DNA from 2 places in the Streptomyces sp. NPDC018026 genome. Region 1 is predicted to be linked to the other one. Evidence: riboswitches for the same ligand, from Rfam matches in the RefSeq annotation. Region 1 holds a riboswitch; the other holds the start of a gene.
What was found. Region 1 has a riboswitch for S-adenosylmethionine ahead of thrC (threonine synthase). Riboswitches for the same ligand answer to the same signal wherever they lie in the genome.
Positions count from the first base shown of each region.

Region 1 (8,485 bases):
CAACGCACTCCTACGGGAACGGGGCCGCCCCGCCGGGCCATTCCGTCCGGCGCCCGGATGTGAGACTGGCCACAGCCGGAAACGCCCGAGGGCGGCACCCCCTGTCGGGGAGTGCCGCCCTCGGTCCGTACTGGACGGTCGATCAACCGGAACCGGTCGATCAGAAGTCCATGTCACCGCCCGGCATGCCGCCCGGGGCGCCCGCCGGAGCGGCCTTCTCGGGCTTGTCGGCGATGACGGCCTCGGTGGTGAGGAACAGCGCGGCGATGGAGGCGGCGTTCTGCAGCGCGGAACGGGTCACCTTCGCCGGGTCGATGATGCCCTCGGCGATCATGTCGACGTACTCACCGGAGGCGGCGTTCAGGCCGTGGCCGACGGTCAGGTTGCGGACCTTCTCCACGACGACGCCGCCCTCGAGACCGCCGTTGACGGCGATCTGCTTCAGCGGGGCCTCCAGGGCGAGCTTCACGGCGTTGGCGCCGGTCGCCTCGTCACCCGACAGCTCCAGCTTCTCGAAGACCTGGGAGGCCTGGAGCAGGGCCACGCCACCACCGGCGACGATGCCCTCCTCGACGGCCGCCTTCGCGTTGCGAACGGCGTCCTCGATGCGGTGCTTGCGCTCCTTGAGCTCGACCTCGGTGGCGGCACCGGCCTTGATGACGGCCACGCCGCCGGCCAGCTTCGCCAGGCGCTCCTGGAGCTTCTCGCGGTCGTAGTCCGAGTCGCTGTTCTCGATCTCGGCACGGATCTGGTTGACGCGGCCCTGGACCTGGTCGGCCGAGCCGGCGCCGTCCACGATCGTGGTCTCGTCCTTGGTGATGACGACCTTGCGCGCGCTGCCCAGCAGGTCCAGCGTGGCGTTCTCCAGCTTGAGGCCGACCTCCTCGGAGATGACCTCGCCGCCCGTGAGGATGGCGATGTCGCCGAGCATGGCCTTGCGGCGGTCGCCGAAGCCCGGGGCCTTGACGGCGACGGACTTGAAGGTGCCGCGGATCTTGTTGACGACCAGGGTCGACAGGGCCTCGCCCTCGACGTCCTCGGCGATGATCAGCAGCGGCTTGCCCGACTGCATGACCTTCTCCAGGAGCGGCAGCAGGTCCTTGACGTTGCCGATCTTGGAGTTGGCGATCAGGATGTACGGGTCGTCGAGCGACGCCTCCATACGCTCCATGTCGGTGGCGAAGTACGCCGAGATGTAGCCCTTGTCGAAGCGCATACCCTCGGTGAGCTCCAGCTCCAGACCGAAGGTCTGGGACTCCTCGACGGTGATGACGCCTTCCTTGCCGACCTTGTCCATGGCCTCGGCGATGAGCTCGCCGATCTGGGTGTCGGCGGCGGAGATGGAGGCCGTGGAGGCGATCTGCTCCTTGGTCTCGACGTCCTTGGCCTGCTCCAGCAGGGCGGCGGAGACGGCCTCGACGGCCTTCTCGATACCGCGCTTGAGGGCCATCGGGTTGGCGCCGGCCGCGACGTTGCGCAGGCCTTCCTTGACCAGGGCCTGGGCGAGGACGGTCGCGGTGGTCGTACCGTCACCGGCGACGTCGTCCGTCTTCTTGGCGACTTCCTTGACCAGCTCGGCGCCGATCTTCTCGTACGGGTCCTCGAGCTCGATCTCCTTGGCGATGGAGACACCATCGTTGGTGATCGTGGGGGCGCCCCACTTCTTCTCGAGGACGACGTTGCGGCCCTTGGGGCCGAGCGTCACCTTGACGGCGTCCGCGAGCTGGTTCATGCCGCGCTCGAGGCCGCGCCGCGCCTCCTCGTCGAACGCGATGATCTTGGCCATGTGAAGTGGTCCCTCCAGGACTGGGGGTGATTCCTTCGGACCGCGCCCGCGCCCGCGACGGACGGCTCGCCGGCCTTGTGGTTCCTTCCCCACCCGGCCTGCGGGCCTCACCGACCCGGTCCTTCGTTGTCACTCTCACCTTCAGAGTGCTAACGCCAATGATTAGCACTCGGCATGGTCGAGTGCAAGCGCCTCTCGGGGATCGGGCCGCCCCGTCAGCCACCCGCGAACAGGCCGAAGGGCCCGTACCCAGCGGGTACGGGCCCTTCGGATGAAGACCGGGTGCTGCGGCGGCCGCGCGTCTCAGGCGCTGAGGCGAACCATGTCGGCCTGCGGGCCCTTCTGACCCTGCGAGATCTCGAACTCGACCCGCTGGCCTTCTTCGAGGGTGCGGTAGCCGTCCATCTGAATCGCGCTGTAGTGGACGAATACATCCGCACCACCGTCGACCGCGATGAAGCCGTACCCCTTCTCCGCGTTGAACCACTTGACGGTGCCCTGAGCCATGCCTAACTCCCCTATTACTGGCCCTTGCACAGATCCGCACTTCGCGGATCCGGGTCAGACCTCGCCCCCTCACGACTGGGGGCGTGCGCCGGAACGCGTCGACCGCGGCTGAATGTATCTGTCCAACTGCCGTCTGCAACAGGTCAATCGGACGAGAAATCTGGACGCACCCGGTCCGGAATGTAGCGAGAATTCGCCTGAATTCGGGTCAAGTCGGGTCACGCAAAGGGAACAAAAGCCGCAGAATACGCTCGCACTTTGGCTACTTCTTGTCGGGCGGGCGGCAGGAATTGACGGTTCCCGTTGTGCCGATCGGGAGCGCGTTCCCCAACTCTACCGCGCTCAACCACATGGAATTGCCCCCTCCGTTTCTCTTACGGAGAGGGCAATCAACGCTACGACACGTATCAGCCGCCGGCGACCGCCGGGATGATCGAGACGCCCGCGCCGTCCGGGGTGGCCGTCTGAAGGCCCTGCTCGAAGCGGACGTCGTCGTCGTTGACGTAGACGTTGACGAAGCGGCGCAGCTTGCCCTGGTCGTCCAGGACGCGGGCGGCGATGCCGGTGTGGTTCTTCTCCAGGTCGGAGATGACCTCTCCGAGGTTGGCACCGTCGGCGCTGACCTCGGCCTTTCCGCCGGTGTAGGTGCGCAGGATGGTCGGGATGCGAACGGTCACGCTCATGCGAGGCCAGCCTCTCGGAAGGAGTCCAGGTTCGGGCGGATGGTGGCGGTCAGGCCGGTGCCGGCCACCGCGTCGAGGGTCTTCAGGCCGTCGCCGGTGTTCAGGACGACGGTGGTGAGCGACGGGTCGAGGACGCCGTTGTCGATCAGCTTCTTCGTGACGCCGACCGTCACGCCGCCCGCCGTCTCCGCGAAGATGCCCTCCGTGCGGGCGAGCAGCTTGATCGCGTCCACGACCTGCTCGTCGGTCACGTCCTCCACGGCACCGCCGGTGCGGCGGGCGATGTCGAGGACGTAGGGGCCGTCGGCCGGGTTGCCGATGGCCAGCGACTTGGCGATGGTGTTGGGCTTCTGCGGGCGGACCACGTCGTGCCCGGCCTTGTACGCCGTGGAGACCGGCGAGCAGCCCTCGGCCTGCGCGCCGAAGATCCTGTACGGCCGGTCCTCGACCAGACCGAGCTCGATCAGCTCCTTGAGCCCCTTGTCGATCTTCGTCAGCTGGGAGCCGGAGGCGATCGGCACGACGATCTGGTCGGGCAGCCTCCAGCCGAGCTGCTCGCAGATCTCGTAGGCGAGGGTCTTGGAACCCTCCGCGTAGTAGGGGCGCAGGTTGACGTTGACGAAGCCCCAGCCCTCGCCGGCCGGGTCGCCGATCAGCTCGGAGCAGAAGCGGTTCACGTCGTCGTAGTTGCCCTCGATGCCGACCAGCTCGCCGCCGTAGACCGCGGCCATGACGACCTTGCCCTGCTCCAGGTCGTGCGGGATGAACACGCAGGAGCGGAAGCCGGCCCGGGCGGCGGCGGCGCCGACGGCACCGGCGAGGTTGCCGGTGGAGGAGCAGGACAGGGTGGTGAAGCCGAAAGCGCGGGCGGCCTCGATGGCCTGGGCGACGACGCGGTCCTTGAAGGAGTGCGTGGGGTTGCCGGAGTCGTCCTTGACGTACAGCCCACCGGTGACGCCCAGTTCGCGGGCGAGGTTGTCGGCCTTGACGAGCTTGGTCCAGCCGGGATTGATGTTCGGCTTGGTCGCCACGTCGGCCGGGACGGGCAGCAGGGGGGCGTAGCGCCAGATGTTCGCCGGGCCCGCTTCGATGCGCCCCCGCAGTTCCTCGGTGTCGTAGTCCGAGAAGTCGTAGGCGATCTCGAGGGGGCCGAAACACTCTTCGCAGGCGAAGACCGGTCCGAGCGGAACCCGGTGGCCGCATTCCCGGCAGCTCAGCGCGGCGGCGGGGCCGAGGTCGACGGCGGGGTCGGCGGGGTTCGTGGCGGTTTCGGCAGTCTGCACAGCCATGGAGGCGAGGCCCTTTCTCCTCATCTTCCTCACGACGCATCTCGCCGTGAGACGGATTTGGCACCTTCCCTAGCCGGGAGCCTCGCCACGTCCGTGTGACAAGAACCGACTGGAGGGTTGCCGGGGCTTCATCGGGCCGTATCCCTCTGCCCCTCTGGATGAGCGGTATGAAGTTGTTTCGCGGTGGTGCACGCGGCGACCCCGGCATGCGGTGGTCCCACGCGTTGTTCAAGACTGTAACCGAAGGCCAGGACGGTTGAGATAGTCGTCCGTACCGCGAGATGCATCACAATGGATCACGAAGGAGACCACGGGACGTGCTGGAAGAAGTCGAGCGCTGGCTGAACGCACGCTCCTGGTCGGCCGCGGACCGGCCGGTCCAGCACCTTCTGTCCGCCAAGCACGCCACCGGGCAGTCGGTGAGCGTGGTGCTCCCCGCCCTGGACGAGGAGGCGACGGTCGGCGACATCGTCGCGGCGATCCGGCGCGAGCTGGTGCTCCGCCACCCGCTCGTCGACGAGATCGTGGTCGTGGACTCCGGGTCGAGCGACCGCACCGCGGAGGTGGCCGCGGCGGCCGGCGCGCGCGTCGTGCACCGGGACGCGATCCTCCCCCGCATCCCCGCCGTGCCCGGCAAGGGCGAGGTGCTGTGGCGTTCGCTGCTGGTCACCGGCGGGGACATCGTCTGCTTCGTCGACGCCGACCTGCGCGAGTTCTCCGCCGACTTCGTCTCCGGGATCGTGGGCCCGCTGCTCACCGATCCGGACGTGCACCTCGTCAAGGCCATGTACGACCGCCCGCTGGCCGGGGCGGCCGGGCAGGGCGGCCGGGTCACGGAGCTGATGGCCCGCCCGCTGCTCAACATGCACTGGCCGCAGCTGGCCGGCTTCGTCCAGCCGCTGGGCGGCGAGTACGCGGCCCGCCGCTCCCTGCTGGAACGGCTCCCCTTCCCGGTCGGCTACGGCGTCGAACTGGGCATGCTGGTCGACGCCCTGCACCTGGTGGGCCTGGACGCGCTCGCGCAGGTCGACGTCGGGGTCCGCGTCCACCGCCACCAGGACGGGCGGGCGCTGGGCCGGATGGCCGCGGCGATCTACCGCACCGCCCAGCTCCGGCTGGCCCGCGGCCACCTGGTGCGCCCGGCCCTCACCCAGTTCGAGCGCGGCGTCGACGGCTTCGAGCCGCGCACCTACGCCGTGGACACCGAGGAACGGCCCCCGATGACGGAGATCGCGGAGTACGCGGCCCGGAAGGTGGCCTGACCCGGGGCTCAGCCGGAGACGCCGTCCGACCAGCGCCACCTGCCGTCGGAGTCCGGCTCGCAGGTCAGGTACTCGCCGCCGCGGCCGTGGGTGCTCAGGCCCCGGTGCTTCTTGGCGCAGAACTGGCCGTCGGCGTAGCAGTTGCCGGCCGGACTCATCAGCTCGCAGGCGCCGGTGCCGCCGCCTGTTCCGCCGCCCCCGCTCGTGCCACCGGTGCCGTCGGCCCGGGTCTTCGACGGCTTCGGGACCGGCTTCGGCGTGTGCAGCAGGCGCCCGGCGCAGTCTCGGCCGTCGCGGGGGACGGTGAAGGTCACGGTGCCGGAGCCGCCGCTCTGCTCGCAGACCTTCTCGTCGAGGCCCCAGGAGGAGGCCTGTCGCCCGGTCCCTTGGAGGAGCACGGTGTAGTCGACGTGCGCCTTCTTGGCGGCGAGGACGGCCGCCCCCATGGTGCGGCCGGTGAAGTCCGACAGCGTGACGGCGGTCGGGGTGGGCGGCGGTGCCTCGGTAGTGGGGGACGCCTCGGTAGTGGGGGACGCCTCGGGGGTGGGGCTGCTGCTCGGCGTGGCGGCGGCGGTCGCGGTGGCCGCCGCGGGTGTCCCGTCCGCCTTCGTGCTCGCGTCGCCGCCGTCGCCGCAGCCCGCCAGGGCCAGCGCGCAGGCCGCGATCAGGGCCGCCGTGCCGGTGAGTCCGCCCCCGCGCGGGTGTCGCCTACGTGTGCGTATGGGCATGGTTCGCCCGCCCCCCAAGAAGTTGAAATGCGCACCGCACATCCTCGACCTGTTCACAGTTTCCACACAAGACGCGTGACCGAATCGCCGCCGAGGTGACACCGGGAAACGTTTGAGGTGGGAGGGGCCGGGCTAGGTTGAGGCGTATGGCTTCAAGCTTCGGTGCTGCTCAGGTGCTGGTCGCCTCCAACCGGGGGCCGGTCTCGTACGAGGTGCGGGAGGACGGGTCGCTGCACGCCAAGCGGGGCGGTGGCGGGCTCGTGTCGGGGCTGTCGGCCATCGGTCCCGACGCCGGGGCGCTGTGGGTGTGTTCGGCGCTGTCCGACGGGGACCGCGAGGCGGTGCGGCGCGGGGTCGGCGAGGACGGCGTACGGATGCTGGACGTGCCGGCCGGCGTGCACGCGGACGCGTACAACGGGATCGCCAACTCGGTGCTGTGGTTCGTGCACCACATGCTCTACCAGACGCCCCTGGAGCCGGTCTTCAACGCGGAGTTCCGGCGGCAGTGGGCCTCCTACGAGGCGTACAACCGGGCCTTCGCCGAGGCGCTGGCCGAGGAGGCCGCCGAGGGCGCGGTCGCGATCGTGCAGGACTACCACCTGACGCTGGTGCCGGGGATGCTGCGCGAGCTGCGTCCGGATCTGCGCATCGGCCACTTCTCGCACACGCCCTGGGCCCCGGTGGACTACTTCCGGCTGCTGCCGGACGACATCGCCGAGCAGGTGCTGCGCGGGATGCTGGGCGCCGACCGGCTCGGGTTCCTGACCCGGCGCTGGGCCGACGCGTTCACCGCCTGCTGCGACGCCGTGGTGGGCGGGCTCGGCGGCACGGAGATCGGCGTGCACGGGCTGGGCGCCGACGGCGACTTCCTGCGCAAGCGGTCGCACGAGGCCGACGTCGAGGAGCGGATGGCGGAGCTGCGGGAGCAGATCGGCCAGGGCCGCCGCACGATCGTGCGGGTGGACCGCACCGAGCTGTCCAAGAACATCGTGCGGGGCCTGCTGGCCTACCGGGAGCTGCTGGCCGGGCGGCCCGAGTGGCGCGAGCGGGTCGTGCACGTCGCGTTCGCCTACCCCTCGCGGCAGGATCTCGCCGTGTACCGGGAGTACACGGCCGAGGTGCGGCGGGTCGCGGAGGCGGTCAACGAGGAGTTCGGCACGCCGGGGTGGACGCCGGTCCTGCTGAATCTGGAGGACGACTTCGCGCGGTCGCTGGCCGCGTACCGGCTGGCGGACGTGGCGCTCGTCAACCCCGTCCGGGACGGGATGAACCTGGTCGCGAAGGAGGTGCCGGTCGTCTCCGACGCGGGGTGCGCGCTGGTGCTGTCGCGGGAGGCGGGCGCGTACGAGGAGCTGGGCGAGGACGCGGTGGTGGTCAACCCGTACGACGTGGTGGGCACGGCGGACGCGCTGCACGCGGCGCTCGGCCTGTCGGTGGAGGACCGGGCCGAGCGCTCGAAGCGGCTGGCGGCCGCCGGTACCGCGTTGCCCCCGGCCCGGTGGTTCCTGGCGCAGCTGGAGGCGCTGCGGGGCTGAGGCGGGCTACTTGTCCTGCACCGGCGGACAGGTGCCGGTCTCCTCGCCGATGGAGTTGATCTCGGCGTTCGGCCGCGGGTCACCGGCGTAGTTCACCTGGTCCGTGCACTTGACCCCGTCCTCCTTGGGGGTGCCGGAGGGGGCGTTGCCCGACTGCGGCTCGGGGCAGGTGCCGGTGTCCGCGCCGATGGAGTTGATCTCGGCGTTCGACCGCGGGTCACCGGCGTAGTCCCGCTGGTCCGTGCACTTCTCGCCCGCCTCCCGGTCCGGCTTCGAGGCCGCCGGGGGCTGCGAGGACGCGCCGCCGGTGTCGGTCCCGGCGTCCGCGGCGGGGGACTGTGCGGTGCTCGGCGCGGTCGCGGTGGGGGCGGCGTCGACGTTGACGTCGCCGTTGCCGCCGTCGCCGCTGTTGCCGCAGGCGGTCAGCGCCAGGCCGAGGGCCACGGCGGCGAGGGCGAGCATCGGGGTCTTCCGAGCGGACATGGCGGGTTCCTCCACGGTCGTGGGCCTCACTGAGCAGGCCTTACGGCGGGCAAGACAGCGAAGGCGGCGGCCCGGGTTGCCCCGCCCCCGGCGTCCGGACACGCCTGTGACAGGCGGGGGAACCGTCCGTGACGTTGTCTCAGGCCAGCCGCCGCGCGAGGGCCGCCAGCAGGGCCACCACTCCGGCGGGGCCGGGCACCTCGACGTCCGCG
Region 1 covers NZ_JBIRFY010000004.1:39,034-47,518, reverse strand. Annotated here, with positions in the region: gene groL (chaperonin GroEL) at 161-1,786, opposite strand; gene ACH4D3_RS14180 (cold-shock protein) at 2,090-2,293, opposite strand; gene ACH4D3_RS14175 (MoaD/ThiS family protein) at 2,701-2,976, opposite strand; gene thrC (threonine synthase) at 2,973-4,265, opposite strand; SAM riboswitch class I at 4,283-4,430, opposite strand; gene ACH4D3_RS14165 (glucosyl-3-phosphoglycerate synthase) at 4,583-5,527, shown strand; gene ACH4D3_RS14160 (hypothetical protein) at 5,536-6,255, opposite strand; gene ACH4D3_RS14155 (trehalose-6-phosphate synthase) at 6,402-7,790, shown strand; gene ACH4D3_RS14150 (hypothetical protein) at 7,797-8,273, opposite strand; gene otsB (trehalose-phosphatase) at 8,413-8,485, opposite strand, start outside.

Region 2 (8,485 bases), on a different contig from region 1:
CGGCGTCAAGGTCGTCCTCGGCAAGGAATCCTTCGTACGCATGCGCAGCAGCACCGTCGGCATCGCCGAGGGCTCCTCGGAGTCGTACGACCTGCCGGTCTACTGGGCCACCCGGGTGACCTGGAGCGGCGAGTACGTGCACGCCGCCCCCTGGTCCGTCGGCTCCCAGGGCATCGCCAACGTCAGCCACGGCTGCGTCGGCATGAGCACCGACAACGCGGAGTGGTTCTTCGAAACCGTCCAGGAGGGCGACCTCGTCGAGGTCGTCAACTCCGGCGGCGAGACGATGGAACCCTTCGGCAACGGCTTCGGCGACTGGAACATGGACTGGACGAAGTGGCGCACGGGCAGCGCCCTGACGGGCGGCACGGGCAACGCCTCCGGCACGGCAGAGCAGGCCAGGCTACGGCCGGAGAGCGTGTAGGGATGCCTGGTGGCAGCCGACCTCAGGGGCGCGGGGAACTGCGCGACAAGCCACGACGGCGCGGCACTCGCTGCAAGGACCCGCACCCCCGAGCCGGAAGGCGCCCTTAAACCCCCTGCAGCCTCTTCTCCCGCAGCAGCGCGGCCAGCGCACCCGCGAACTCCACCGGCTCCACCGGCAACGTCACAGCCGCCTCCGCCCGGCTCCACGTGGCCAGCCACGCGTCCTGCGGCCGCGCGATGAGCACCAGCACCGGCGGGCACTGGAAGACCTCGTCCTTGATCTGGCGGCACATGCCCATGCCGCCCATGGGCACGGCCTCGCCGTCCAGGACGCAGACGTCGATCCCGCCCCGGTCCAGCTCCTTGAGCACGGCGGCCGGGGTGGCGCACTCCACGAACTCGACCACGGGCACGTCCGGAGCCGGCCGGCGGCCGGTCGCGAGCCGCACCTGTTCGCGGGTGTTGGAGTCGTCGCTGTAGACCAGCACCGTGGCGGTCGCCTGCATGCTTCCTCCGATACGCGGTGAGACCGGTGAAGGCTGTCGTAGCCCGTTGGGGCGGATGCTACTCCCTCGAACGTCCCGTCAGCACTGGTTCGGACAGGCCTTCGACAAGCCTCCGACGGGCCGTTCGATGGGCCATCCGGGCCGTACAAGCAGGGGGAACACACCGAACGGCACCCCCCGGGGTGAGGGCGGGATAAGCGACCGACATAATGTCGGTCGTGGCGACAGCAACGACAGTAGAAACCGGGCACGCGCACCCGTCGGTCAACCGGCCGAACCTCACCAGCGTCGGAACCATCATCTGGTTGAGTTCCGAGCTGATGTTCTTCGCGGCCCTCTTCGCGATGTACTTCACCCTGCGATCGGTGACCGGCCCGGACTTCTGGTCCGAGAAGGCCGACGCGCTGAACATCCCGTTCTCCGCGACGAACACCACGATCCTGGTGCTCTCCTCCCTCACCTGCCAGCTCGGCGTGTTCGCGGCCGAGCGCGGTGACGTGAAGAAGCTCCGGATGTGGTTCATCGTCACCTTCGTGATGGGTGCGATCTTCATCGGCGGTCAGGTGTTCGAGTACACCGAGCTGGTCAAGCACGAGGGCATCTCGCTCTCGTCCGACCCGTACGGCTCGGCGTTCTACCTGACCACCGGCTTCCACGGACTGCACGTGACGGGCGGACTGATCGCCTTCCTGCTGGTCCTCGGCCGCACCTACGCGGCCCGGAGGTTCACCCACGAGCAGGCGACCGCCGCCATCGTCGTGTCCTACTACTGGCACTTCGTCGATGTGGTCTGGATCGGCCTGTTCGCCACGATCTACCTGATCAAGTAGTCGCGGCGCGCACCCGCGCAACACCAGAAGCATCGACAGCATCGACGCAGAAGATCCTGACACCGGGGTAATCCGTGAAAAAGCTCTCCGCACGACGACGCCACCCGCTGGCGGCCCTCGTCGTCCTACTCCTCGCGCTGGCATGCACAGGGGGGCTGTACGCCGCGTTCGCACCCGCGAGCAAGGCGCAGGCCGATGAATCCGCCCAGTCCCTCGCCATCGACGAGGGCAAGAAGCTCTACGCCGTCGGCTGTGCCAGTTGCCACGGCACCGGAGGGCAGGGCACCAGCGACGGTCCGAGCCTGGTCGGCGTGGGCGCCGCGGCCGTCGACTTCCAGGTGGGCACCGGCCGCATGCCGGCCCAGCAGCCCGGCGCGCAGGTCCCGAAGAAGAAGGTCATCTACTCCCAGGCGGAGATCGACCAGCTCGCGGCCTACATCGCGTCGCTGGGTGCCGGTCCGGCGATCCCCTCGGAGGAGAAGTACGGCCCCGAGGGCGCGGACATCGCCAAGGGCGGTGAGCTGTTCCGCACCAACTGCGCGCAGTGCCACAACTTCACCGGCAAGGGTGGCGCCCTGACGCACGGCAAGTTCGCGCCGAGCCTCGAGGGTGTCGACCCGAAGCACATCTACGAGGCCATGCAGACCGGCCCGCAGAACATGCCCTCCTTCCCCGACACCACGCTGTCGGAGCAGAACAAGAAGGACATCATCGCCTACCTGGACGCGGTCAACGGTGACGACACCGAGAGCCCCGGTGGTCTCAGCCTCGGCGGACTCGGCCCGGTCAGTGAGGGTCTGTTCGCCTGGGTGTTCGGACTGGGCGCGCTGATCGCCGTCGCCGTCTGGGTCGCCGCTCGGACCGCAAAGGCCAAGAAGTCATGAGTAGCCAAGACATTCCAGAAGAGAACCTGCCGGCAGAGCAGGACCGCCCGCACGGCGCGGCCGCCCGGCCCGCGGACGAGACGAACCCGTTCGCCGACCCGGGTCTGCCGCCCCACGAGCCGCGGGTCCAGGACGTCGACGAGCGGGCCGCCAAGCGGTCCGAGCGCACGGTCGCCCTGCTGTTCACGCTGTCGATGCTGGCCACCATCGCCTTCATCGCCGCCTTCGTGGCGATCGACGTCGACAAGTCGGTCTACATCTTCCCGCTCGGTCACATCAGTGCGCTGAACTTCGCGCTCGGCATGACGCTCGGCGTCGCGCTGTTCGCCATCGGCGCGGGCGCGGTCCACTGGGCCCGCACCCTGATGTCCGACGAGGAGGTCGCCGACGAGCGTCACCCGATCGAGGCGTCCCCCGAGGTCCGTGCCAAGGTCCACGCGGACTTCAAGCAGGGCGCCAAGGAGTCCGTGATCGGGCGCCGCAAGCTGATCCGCAACACGATGCTGGGCGCGCTCACCCTGGTGCCGCTCTCCGGCGTCGTCCTGCTGCGCGACCTCGGTCCGCTGCCCGGGACCAAGCTCCGCCACACCCTGTGGTCCAAGGGCAAGCTCCTCGTCAACATGAACACCAACGAGCCGCTGCGTCCCTCCGACGTCGCGGTGGGCTCGCTCACCTTCGCCATGCCCGAGGGCCTGGAGGAGCACGACGAGGACTTCCAGAACGAGATCGCCAAGGCCGCCCTGATGATCATCCGGCTGGAGCCGGACTCCATCAAGGACAAGCGCGAGCTCGAGTGGTCGCACGAGGGCATCGTGGCGTACTCGAAGATCTGCACCCACGTCGGTTGCCCGATCTCCCTGTACGAGCAGCAGACGCACCACGCGCTCTGCCCCTGCCACCAGTCCACCTTCGACCTTGCCGACGGTGCCCGGGTCATCTTCGGTCCCGCCGGTCACGCCCTGCCGCAGCTGCGCATCGGCGTGAACGACGAGGGTTACCTCGAAGCGCTCGGCGACTTCGAGGAGCCCGTCGGTCCTGCTTACTGGGAGCGCGGATGAGTACTGCAGCAAACGAACCTTCCCGCTCGCGCGGGAAGGCACCGGCCGGCGAGCGCGTCGCCGACTGGGCCGACGGCCGACTGGGGATCTACTCCCTGGCCAAGGCCAACATGCGCAAGATCTTCCCCGACCACTGGTCGTTCATGCTGGGTGAGGTCTGCCTCTACAGCTTCATCATCATCATCCTCACGGGTGTGTACCTGACGCTGTTCTTCCACCCGTCGATGGCCGAGATCGAGTACCACGGCTCGTACGTGCCGCTGCAGGGCCAGATGATGAGTGAGGCCTACGCCTCCACTCTGGACATCAGCTTCGACGTCCGCGGCGGTCTGCTGATCCGGCAGATCCACCACTGGGCCGCGCTGATCTTCCTGGCCGGCATGTTCGTGCACATGATGCGCGTCTTCTTCACCGGCGCGTTCCGCAAGCCGCGCGAGGTCAACTGGCTGTTCGGCTTCCTGCTGCTCGTCCTCGGCATGTTCACCGGCTTCACCGGTTACTCGCTCCCGGACGACCTGCTCTCGGGCACCGGTATCCGCTTCATGGAGGGCGCGATCCTGTCCGTGCCGATCGTCGGCACGTACATCTCGTTCTTCCTCTTCGGCGGCGAGTTCCCCGGCCACGACTTCGTGTCCCGGTTCTACTCGATCCACATCCTGCTGCTGCCGGGCATCATGCTCGGACTGCTGGTGGGCCACCTGATCCTGGTCTTCTACCACAAGCACACGCAGTTCGCGGGTCCCGGCAAGACCAACAAGAACGTCGTCGGCATGCCGCTGCTGCCGGTGTACACGGCGAAGGCCGGAGGCTTCTTCTTCCTGGTCTTCGGTGTGATCTCCGTCGTGTCGGCGATCGCCACGATCAACCCGATCTGGGCCATCGGGCCCTACCGGCCCGACCAGGTCTCCACCGGCGCCCAGCCGGACTGGTACATGGGCTTCTCCGAGGGCCTGATCCGGGTGATGCCCGGCTGGGAGATCAACTTCTGGGGTCACACACTCGTCCTGGGCGTGTTCATCCCGCTGCTGATCTTCCCGCTGGTCCTGGCGGCGATCGCGGTCTACCCGTTCATCGAGTCCTGGGTCACCGGCGACAAGCGCGAGCACCACATCCTGGACCGCCCGCGCAACGCCCCGACCCGTACGGCCTTCGGTGTCGCCTGGCTGACCGTCTACTTCGTGCTGCTGATCGGTGGCGGCAACGACCTGTGGGCCACGCACTTCCACCTGTCGATCAACGCGATCACCTGGTTCGTCCGCGTCGCGTTCTTCGTCGGACCGGTCGTCGCCTTCATCGCCACCAAGCGGATCTGCCTCGGCCTCCAGCGCCGGGACAAGGAGAAGGTGCTGCACGGACGCGAGTCCGGCATCATCAAGCGGCTGCCGCACGGTGAGTTCATCGAGGTGCACGAGCCGCTCAGCCAGGAGCAGCTGCACACGCTCACGGCGCACGAGCAGTACGCGCCGACCGAGATCGGCCCGACGGTCGACGAGAACGGCGTCGAGCGCAAGGTGAGCGGCACGCAGAAGCTCCGTGCCAAGCTCAGCGAGTCGTACTACGGCGAGGAGTCGCAGATTCCGAAGCCGACCGTCGAGGAGTACAAGGAGATCACGAGCGGCCACGGCCACCACTGACCCTCCGGCGTCGCCACACCACGGTCGAAGGGCCCCGTTCCGTTCTGCGGACGGGGCCCTTCGCCGTGTCCGGGGCTGGATAGGGTGGGAGCACGATCCCCGTCGACGACACACACACGATTCAGGAGCGGCTATGAGCGCTGTGACCCCCGCTGGAGGCGACACCACGGCGGCCCGCTCCTGGCCCGCCCTGCTGAACGGACTGCTGGACGGCCGTGACCTGGGCGCGGACGACACCGCCTGGGCGCTGGACGTGATCATGCGCGGCGAGGCGACCGACGTGCAGATCGCCGGGTTCGCGGTGGGCCTGCGGTTCAAGGGGGAGACGGTCGAGGAGATCTCCGGACTGGTCCGCACCATGTACGAACACGCCAACGTGATCGAGGTGCCGGGGAAGACCGTCGACATCGTCGGTACCGGCGGCGACGGCGCCAAGACGGTCAACATCTCCACCATGTCGGCGATCGTCCTGGCCGGCACGGGGGCGAAGGTCGTCAAGCACGGCAACCGGGCCGCCTCCTCGGCGTCCGGGGCCTCCGACGTCCTGGAGAAGCTCGGGGTCAACCTGGAGCTGACGCCGCAGCGGGTGGCGGAGGTGGCCGAGGAAGCCGGCATCACCTTCTGCTTCGCGGTGAAGTTCCACCCGGCGCTGCGCCACGTGGCGACGGCCCGCGGCCAGCTCGGCATCCGTACGGTGTTCAACTTCCTGGGTCCGCTGACCAACCCCGCCCGGGTGAAGGCCCAGGCGGTCGGGGTCGCCGACGCCCGGATGGCGCCGATCGTCGCCGGTGTCTTCGCCGAGCGCGGGCACTCGTCGCTGGTCTTCCGCGGCGACGACGGACTCGACGAGCTGACCACGACCTCCACCTCCCGGGTCTGGGTCGTGCGCGACGGCCGGGTGGCCGAGGAGACCTTCGACCCGCGGGACGTCGGCATCGAGCTGGTGCCGGTCGAGGCGCTGCGCGGGGCCGACGCCTCCTACAACGCCGACGTCGCCCGCCGCCTGCTGGCCGGCGAGAAGGGGCCGGTGCGGGACGCGGTCCTGCTGAACTCGGCGGCGGCCCTGGCGGCGCTGAACCCCGGCGAGGAGCCCCTGGCGGCGCAGTTGCGGGCCGGGATGGACCGCGCGGCCGAGGCCATCGACTCGGGGGCGGCCCGGCGGGTGCTGGAGCGCTGGGTGGCCGTCAGCAACGCCTGAGCAGCAGTACGGCAGTACATGTGACGTGCGTCCCGCGATCCGGACCCGGGTTGCGGGACGCCGATCATTTCCCCTAGGTTTTTCGTCAGGTCATGAGTGACAGTCATGAGGCCCCGGCCGACTGTCCGGCAACCCTCCGTCCGTGGCGGGGTGCCCCGGGTGAAGACCAGGTCGTGGACAGCAAGGTCCACGGCAAGCGCGGACCCCTCGCGGAACCAGGGGTCCTGGGTCGTCCGAGGGAGTCTCCCGTGAACCAGCGAATGCGATAGGGCCGCAGAGCCCCGCCTCCGCACACCCCTTTTTCTTCTCATTCACAGCGCCCCGCCGCGCGCTGGTACTCACGGGAGTCCGCCATGTCCGTACCCACCGCTGTCGCCACCCCGCTGCCCGTCCTCGGCCGGGACGTCACCGTGCCGCTCGTCACCGGCGGGCAGGTCACCTACGCCGCGCTCGACTACGCCGCCAGTGCGCCCGCGCTCCAGCGGGTCTGGGACGACGTGGCCGCCTACGCCCCGTACTACGGCAGCGTGCACCGGGGCGCCGGGTACCTCTCGCAGCTGTCGACCGATCTGTTCGAGAACGCCCGCCGGACCGTCGCCGGGTTCCTCGGCTGCCGGGACGAGGACCAGGTCGTCTTCACCCGGTCCACCACCGACTCCCTGAACCTGCTCGCCGCCGCGCTGCCCGCCCACTGCCGGGTCTTCGTCTTCGAGACCGAGCACCACGCATCGCTGCTGCCCTGGCGCGACGCCGACGTGACCTACCTGGACGCCCCGCGCACCCCCGCCGAGGCCGTCGAGACCCTGGAGCGGGCCCTCGCCGCCCGCGAGCCGTACGGGCCCGCCCTGGTCTGCGTCACCGGCGCCTCCAACGTCACCGGCGAGCTGTGGCCGGTGCGGGAACTGGCCGCCGCCGCGCACGCGCACGGCGCCCGGATCGTGCTGGACGCCGCCCAGCTCGCCCCGCACCACCCGGTGAACGTGCGCGACCTGGACGTGGACTGGGTGGCCTTCTCCGGGCACAAGCTGTACGCGCCCTTCGGCTCCGGCGTGCTGGCCGGCCGGGCCGACTGGCTGCGCGAGGCGGAGCCGTACCTGGCCGGCGGCGGCGCCAGCCGCAGCGTCTCCCGGCGCGCGGACGGCGGCGTGGACGTGCGGTGGCACGACAGCGCCGCCCGGCACGAGGCCGGCTCGCCCAACGTCATCGGCGCCTACGCCATCGCCTCCGCCTGCAAGGCGCTCACCGAGGCCGGGTTCGACACGCTGGTCGCCCGCGAGGAGTACCTGATCCGGAAGGTGCGCGAGGGCCTCGCCGAGGTGCCCGAGGTGCGCGTCCTGTCCCTCTTCGGCGACGACGCGCCGCGCGTCGGGGTGCTCTCCTTCGTCGTCGCGGGCTGGAACAGCTCGCACTTCGCCGCCGCGCTCTCCGCCGAGTACGGCATCGGCGTGCGCGACGGCCTGTTCTGCGCCCACCCGCTGGTGCGCACCCTGCTCGGCAGCGACCCGCAGACGCAGGGCGAGTGCGGCGCGCCCGAGGCGGCGCCCGGCGAGAAGTCCCTCAACGCCATCCGCGTCAGCTTCGGCGCGGGCACCCCGGACGAGCACGTGGAGCGGTTCGTGAGCGCCGTGCGGGAGCTGGTGAGCGACGGCGCCCGCTGGAACTACCGCACCGAGGACGGCCGCTGCGTGCCCGACCCGACGTCCGGCGACACGGCGCCCGGCGGCACAGCGTCCGGCGGCACGGCGCCGGTGACCGGCACCGCCGCCTGAGCCGGCCCGGCCGGCAACCGGGCCCCCAGCAGCACCATCCGCAGCGCCCGTTCCGTGGCGTCCGTGAGGAGCTCGGAGGCGCGCAGCAACGCGTCCGCCAGGGCCATCGGCGCCGGCATGATCCCGTGGCAGGCGTCCACCCCCGGCACGTCGTGCGCGCCCTCGCCGAGCGTGCCCGCC
Region 2 covers NZ_JBIRFY010000015.1:8,994-17,478, forward strand. Annotated here, with positions in the region: gene ACH4D3_RS33485 (Ig-like domain-containing protein) at 1-424, shown strand, start outside; gene ACH4D3_RS33490 (hypothetical protein) at 531-932, opposite strand; gene ACH4D3_RS33495 (heme-copper oxidase subunit III) at 1,142-1,762, shown strand; gene ACH4D3_RS33500 (c-type cytochrome) at 1,837-2,646, shown strand; gene ACH4D3_RS33505 (ubiquinol-cytochrome c reductase iron-sulfur subunit) at 2,643-3,704, shown strand; gene ACH4D3_RS33510 (cytochrome bc complex cytochrome b subunit) at 3,701-5,338, shown strand; gene trpD (anthranilate phosphoribosyltransferase) at 5,472-6,536, shown strand; SAM riboswitch class IV at 6,625-6,741, shown strand; gene ACH4D3_RS33520 (aminotransferase class V-fold PLP-dependent enzyme) at 6,890-8,305, shown strand; gene ACH4D3_RS33525 (glycerate kinase) at 8,197-8,485, opposite strand, start outside.
Region 2: another riboswitch for S-adenosylmethionine. It lies ahead of ACH4D3_RS33520 (aminotransferase class V-fold PLP-dependent enzyme); the one in region 1 lies ahead of thrC (threonine synthase).